One region of the Streptomyces sp. NPDC018610 genome, then DNA from elsewhere that is predicted to be linked to it. Evidence: predicted binding sites of a transcription regulator. Region 1 holds the regulator's gene; the other holds the start of a gene.
The links. Region 1 encodes HspR, which represses chaperone genes until heat shock. Its sites were predicted from a motif close to TTGAGNNNNNNNNNCTCAA; they were not measured.

Region 1 (3,408 bases):
CGTTCTCCGGCTTCCAGTCCTTGGTGTCGTAGGACTTCGCGATCGTCACCTTGCCGGTCAGCTGGGCGAGGGCGCCCTCCTTGAACTGCTTGGCGTTCGGGTCGGTGGGCGAGCCGTTCATCATGACGATCTTCGCGGAGCCGGTCGATCCCACCGCGTCGAGCAGCGAGCGGCCCTGCACCTCGCCGACCAGCTCGTTGTCGAAGGAGATGTACGCCTCGATCGGACCCTCGGCGAGCCGGTCGTAGGCGATGACCGGGATGCCCGCGCTCTTGGCCTTCTTCACCTGTGCGGCGATGGCGTGCGAGTCGACAGCGTCGAGCAGGATGACGTCGACCTTCTCGTCGATCATCTTCTGCATCTGCTCGGCCTGCTTGGACGCGCTGGCCCCGGCGTTGGCGTAGTCGACGACGCCCTGCTTGTTGGTCAGCTCGGCGACCTTGCTCCGGATGATCGGGGCGTCGAACTTGTCGTACCGCGTGTTGGCGGTCTCCGGCAGCAGCAGGCCCACCTTCACGTCGTTGCCCTTCGTCGGGCTCGCGTCGCCACCGCTGCCCGACCCTCCGAGCGCCCCGCAGGCGGCCAGTGAGAGGGACAGCGTGGACGCGGCCACGGCTATGGCGATACGACGCATCGAGGTGCTCACTTCTGGTGCCTTCCGGACGAGGACGCAGCATTGCGACCCAGGTGACTGAAAAGCCAACGCGGCAGCCGGTACCGGCGTCAAGCCGTACCACTTAACGAGATGGCAACACCACATTCCGCTTCAGGTGTGAAAACCTCGGGGAGCCTTACGGAATCATCTCCAAACGCCCTTTACGGACTCTCCACGGACAGCGGCCCCCGCCCACCCGCGAGTTCGCCCCCTTCCCTCCGGCCTCACCGAAGGGCCCGCCGGAGCCGCGCCGAAGGGCCCTCGGACACCCCTTGAAGGGTTCTCGGGCACCCGCTGAGGGGTTTTCGGACACCCGCCGAAAGCCCCTCGGCGCCCGCCGGAACGGCACCGGGAAAGCCCAGCGGAGAGCCCGCGGACGCACTCCGGAAAGGGCCGGGAGAGGTGCGCCGAGGGGCGGCGGACCCGCGTCGGGAGCCCCGGGAGAGGCCCCCGAAGGGCTTGCGGAGGCGCACCCGGGAGGCTTTCGGGCAGGCACGGCGAAGGGCCGGGAGAGCGATGTCTCCCGGCCCTTCGTCCGCTGTTCCCGGCGCGCCCGCCGGCCTCGGGCCGGCCTGCCGGTCCCGCTAGTCCGACTGCTGCTGCCGCTTGGGCCGCCACACCACCAGCGCGCTGGTCTGCTGGACCTCCTGGTAGGGGACCAGATCCCGGCGGTAGGAGGCGTGGACGGCGGCCTCCCGCTGGCGCATCGTGGCCGCCGCGCCCTCCAGGGCGGACTGGAGTTCCGCGACCCGCGCCTGCAGCGCGGCGACCTGGTTCTCCAGTTCGATGATCCGCTTGATGCCCGCCAGGTTGATGCCCTCGTCCTGCGACAACTGCTGCACCTGACGGAGCAGTTCGATGTCGCGGGCCGAGTAGCGGCGGCCCCGGCCGGCGGTGCGGTCGGGTGAGACCAGGCCCAGCCGGTCGTACTGGCGGAGGGTCTGGGGGTGCAGCCCGGACAGCTGCGCCGCCACGGAGATGACGTACACCGGTGTGTCTTCCGTCAGTTCATACGGGTTACGACGGCGGCCGTCCATCTCCCTCAAGCTCCCTTCGCGGCCTCGAACAGCTCCGCCCGCGGGTCCTCGCCCGCGGTCGCCTCGCGGTACGCCTCCAGCGCGTCACGAGCCTTCCCCGACACGTCCTTCGGGACACTCACCTCGACGGTGACCAAGAGGTCGCCCCGGGTGCCGTCCTTGCGGACCGCTCCCTTGCCGCGGGCCCGCATCGTACGCCCGTTCGGTGTGCCCGGAGGCAGCTTCAGCGTCACCGGCGGGCCGCCGAGCGTCGGCACCCGCACCTCGCCGCCGAGCGCGGCCTCGTCGAACGTGACCGGCACCGTGACGGTGAGGTTGTCGTCCTTGCGGCCGAAGACCGGGTGCTCCCCGACGTGCACCACCACGTACAGGTCGCCCGCCGGGCCGCCGCGCTCGCCCGGAGCGCCCTTGCCGCGCAGCCGGATGCGCTGCCCGTCCGACACCCCGGCCGGGATGCGGACCTGCATCGTCCGGGACGACTTGGCGCGCCCGGAGCCCTTGCAGACCTCGCACGGGTTCTCCGCGATCAGCCCGCGGCCCTTGCAGTCCGGGCACGGGTCGGTCAGCGAGAAGCCACCGCCCGAACCGCGCGCCACCTGACCGGTGCCGACGCAGGTCGGGCACACGCGCGGTGTGCCGTTGGCGTCGCCGGTGCCCGAACAGGCCTTGCACGGCGCCTGCGAGGACATCCGCAGCGGAACCGTGGCGCCCTCGATGGCCTCGGTGAAGCTCAGCGTGACCTCGGACTCGATGTCCTGGCCGCGGCGTGGCTGCGTACGCGTGCCCGCGCCCGCCCCGCCCCGGTTGAACAGGCCTCCGAAGACGTCGCCGAGCCCGCCGCCGAAGCCGCCGCTCTGACCGCCGCCCCCGCCCTGGGCACCCCCGAAGAGGTCGCCCAGGTCGAAGTTGAAGGAACCGCCGCCCGGCCCGGGACGGAAGCCGCCGCCCGCGAACAGGGCGCGCGCCTCGTCGTACTCCTTGCGCTTCTTGGGGTCACCGAGGACGTCGTTCGCCTCGGAGATCTCCTTGAAACGTTCCTCCGCCTTGGCGTTGCCCTTGTTGGCGTCCGGGTGGAACTCGCGGGCGAGCTTCCGGTACGCCTTCTTGATCTCGGCCTCGGTGGCGTCCTTGGGGACGCCGAGGACCTTGTAGTAGTCCTTCTCGATGAAGTCCTTGGTGCTCATCCCCGACGTCCCTCCTCTCGTGCGTCGCGTGCTCCTGCGTCAGCCCTCGTCCGGGCCACCGCTGTCCTTGTCGTCGGCCTGCTCGGCGGCCTTGTCCGTGCCGGACTCGTCCGCCGCCTTGACCGTCTGCGCTCCCGGCTGCGGCTCGGCCACCGCCACCCGCGCGGGGCGGATGGTGCGCTCGCCGATCCGGTACCCGGGCTGCAGGATCGCCACGCACGTCGTCTCGGTGACGTCCGGCGCGTAGCTGTGCATCAGCGCCTCGTGGATCGTCGGGTCGAAGGGCTCGCCCTCCTTGCCGAACTGCTGCAGCCCCATCTTGGCGGCCACGGTCTCCAGCGACTCGCCGACGGACTTGAAACCGCCCACCAGTTCGCCGTGTTCCCGGGCGCGCCCGATGTCGTCGAGGACGGGCAGCAGCTCGGTCAGGAGGTTCGCGATGGCGATCTCCTTGACCGCGATGCGGTCCCGCTCGACCCGGCGCCGGTAGTTCTGGTACTCGGCCTGGAGCCGCTGGAGGTCCGCGGTGCGC
Region 2 (3,408 bases), on a different contig from region 1:
TGGCGCCGACCGGGAGGCGGCGCGCGCCGTCCCGGGGGTCGCGCCGGTCCCGGCGCGGGGGTTCCTGCCGGCTCCGCCGCGCGGGCTCCCGCCGGTCCCGCCGTACGGCCGGCCGCCCCGTGCTCATGGGGTCGGCGTCTCCAGCGCGTAGCCCACGCCGTGCACCGTGCGGATCCGCTCGGCGCCGATCTTCCGGCGCAGCGCCTTGATGTGGCTGTCGACGGTGCGGGTGCCGGAGGCGTCCGCCCAGTCCCACACCTCGGCCAGCAGCTGCTCACGGGAGAGCACCGCGCGCGGGGTGTTCGCCAGGCACACCAGGAGGTCGAACTCCGTCGGCGTCAGGTGGACGTCCTCGCTGCGCACCCGCACCCTGCGCTGCGCGTGGTCGATCTCCAGCTCGCCCAGGCGCAGGATGCCGCTGCGCGGGGTCGCGGCGGCCAGCGCCGCGCGCTCCATGCGGCGCAGCAGCACGTGCACCCGCGCCGCCAGCTCCCGCATCGAGAAGGGCTTCGTCATGTAGTCGTCGGCGCCGACCCCGAGGCCGACCAGCATGTCGGTCTCGTCGTCGCGCGCGGTGAGCATCAGCACCGGCACCGGCCGCTGGGCCTGCACCCGGCGGCAGACCTCCAGTCCGTCGAACCCGGGCAGCATGATGTCGAGGATCAGCAGATCGGGCTGCCAGGCCTCGGCGGTGTCGACCGCGGCCGGACCGTCGCCCGCCGTTTGCACCAGGAATCCCTCGGCGCGCAGGCGGGTGGCGATGGCGTCCAAGATGGTCTGATCGTCCTCGACCACCAGAACCCGGCGCTGTGCGCCCGGGCCGGCCGTCGTGCCGTTGTGCGAGGTGTGTGTCTGCTCCATCGCCCGCCCCTGAGGTGTGCTTCCGGAATCCGTGGGGTGATTCCTTGACTGCGCATGGTTGCGATTGACGCTTGAATGATCGGCGTCAGGGAAGCAGCGTACGGGGAGTCACCGCGGCTTTGCTATCCAGGTCTGACGGCGAGGTGCACCACGTCGGGAACGCCCCGGGCAACGGGGATCTCTTCGGTGCGCACCTGTTGGAATCCGACATTCCACAAGGTTCCTTCAAATTCCGGAGACGGCTTCGCCGACCACACCGCGAGCACTCCGCCGGGTCTCAACACCCTTGCGCAGCCCGTGAGTCCGGCCGGCCGGTACAGCCCCTGGTTGCCCTCGGTGACGGTCCAGTCGGGGCCGTTGTCGATGTCGAGGCACAGCGCGTCGAAAGTGTCGGATGTCTCATTGACGTAATCGAGCAGATCGGCTCCGACGATCGCGGTGCGCGGATCGGCCAGCGCCCGTGCGGTCAGTTCGGACAGCGGGCCGTCCCGGTGCCAGTCGATGACGGCCTGTTCCCGCTCGACGACGGTGATCCGGCCCCAGCGCGGGTCGGCCGCGGCGTGCGCCAGGGAGAAGCCGACGCCGAGCCCGCCGATCAGCAGGTGCGGCGCCCGGCGGCCGTCCAGGGCGTCCAGGGCGGCGTCGACCAGCAGCCGCTCGGAGCGGCCGTCGGAGGTGTCCATCAGGAAGCAGCCGTTGGCGATGATCTGCAGCAGCGCGCCGTGCCGGCGCAGCACGACCTCGCCGTGCGGGCCCTCGCGACGGTCCAGCACCACGGGAGTCTCGTACGAGGCGGTCATGGGGTCATCCTGCCCCAACGGGCCTGGACCGCCACGTGAATTAAGGGTGACGGCCGGTGACGCCTGTTGCCGGGTCGCGGGGTCGGCCCTCCTGCCGGGGGGGGCCGACGACTCGCCCGCTCGAACCGTCGTCTCGCTCCTCCGAACCGTCGTCACGCTCCTCCGAGCCGTCGTCACGCTTCTCCGAGCCGTCGTCTCGCTCGTCCGAACCGTCGGTCTCGGTGTCCGCTCCGGCCGGTGTCTCGCCCGTACGGCCCCGGCCCGGCCGGCCCGTGTCGCGGGCCGTCCCGGCCCTGACCTGCCGCTTCCGCTCCGTCTCCGGGTGATCGCTCACGGCGAACACGGGTCGGGGAACAATCGAGGGCGCCCCGTGCATTGAGTCGGCATAACTCAACTTGACTGCCGAAGGGGAGATCATGGCTGCTGAGTCCACGGCGTTCACACCGATCGTCCTGCCCGTGCTGCCGCTCGACGACGAGGTCGTGCTGCCCGGGATGGTGGTCCCGCTCGACCTGAGCGACGCCGAGGTGCGGGCCGCGGTGGAGGCCGCGCAGGCCGCCGCCCGCGACGAGCCCGGGAAGCCCAGGGTGCTGCTGGTGCCGCGGGTCGAGGGGACGTACGCGACGACCGGCGTCCTCGGCACCGTCGAGCAGGTCGGCCGGCTCGCCGACGGCGACCCCGGCGCGCTGATCCGCGGCCGGAGCCGGGTGAGGATCGGCGCCGGGACCACCGGTCCGGGCGCGGCGCTGTGGGTCGAGGGCTCCCGGATCGACGAGAGCGCGCCGGAGCCCCTGCCCGGCCACGTCACCGAACTGGTCAAGGAGTACAAGGCCCTGGCCACCGCCTGGCTGCGCAAGCGCGGCGCCTGGCAGGTCGTGGACCGCGTGCAGGCCATCGACGACGTGTCCCAGCTCGCCGACAACTCCGGGTACTCGCCGTTCCTGACCACCGGGCAGAAGGTCGAGCTGCTGGAGACCGCCGACCCGGTGGCCCGGCTCCGGCTCGCCATCCGGCACCTGCGCGACCACCTCGCCGAGCAGGACGTGGCCGAGACGATCGCCAAGGACGTCCAGGAGGGCGTCGACAAGCAGCAGCGCGAGTTCCTGCTGCGCCGTCAGCTCGAGGCCGTCCGCAAGGAGCTGCGCGAGCTGAACGGCGAGACGGAGGGCGAGGAGTCCGACGACTACCGCGCCCGCGTCGAGGCGGCCGACCTGCCGGAGAAGGTCCGTGAGGCCGCCCTCAAGGAGGTCGACAAGCTGGAGCGCGCCTCCGAGCAGTCGCCCGAGGGCTCCTGGATCCGCACCTGGCTGGACACGGTCCTGGAGATGCCCTGGAACGAGCGGACCGACGACACGTACGACATCCAGGGCGCCAAGGCGGTCCTGGACGCCGAGCACGCCGGCCTGGAGGACGTGAAGGAGCGGATCACCGAGTACCTGGCGGTGCGCAAGCGCCGCGGCGACCGGGGGCTCGGGGTGATCGGCGGCCGGCGCGGCGGCGCCGTCCTGGCGCTGGTCGGTCCGCCCGGCGTCGGCAAGACGTCGCTGGGCGAGTCCGTCGCCCACGCCATGGGCCGCAAGTTCGTCCGCGTCGCCCTGGGCGGGGTCCGCGACGAGGCCGAGGTGCGCGGCCACCGGCGTACGTACGTCGGGGCGCTGCCCGGCCGGATCGTGCGCGCCGTCAAGGAGGCCGGGTCGATGAACCCGGTGGTCCTGCTCGACGAGATCGACAAGGTGGGCTCAGACTT

Region 2: the regulator HspR is predicted to act here: its motif matches at 2,037-2,055, upstream of lon (endopeptidase La).

The regions. Positions count from the first base shown of each region.
Region 1 covers NZ_JBISAL010000003.1:207,215-210,622, forward strand. Annotated here, with positions in the region: gene ACH5A8_RS10450 (sugar ABC transporter substrate-binding protein) at 1-634, opposite strand, end outside; gene ACH5A8_RS10455 (heat shock protein transcriptional repressor HspR) at 1,240-1,692, opposite strand; gene dnaJ (molecular chaperone DnaJ) at 1,698-2,876, opposite strand; gene grpE (nucleotide exchange factor GrpE) at 2,916-3,408, opposite strand, start outside.
Region 2 covers NZ_JBISAL010000011.1:290,250-293,657, forward strand. Annotated here, with positions in the region: gene ACH5A8_RS27750 (ATP-binding protein) at 1-127, opposite strand, end outside; gene ACH5A8_RS27755 (response regulator transcription factor) at 124-861, opposite strand; gene ACH5A8_RS27760 (spermidine synthase) at 984-1,661, opposite strand; gene lon (endopeptidase La) at 2,078-3,408, shown strand, end outside.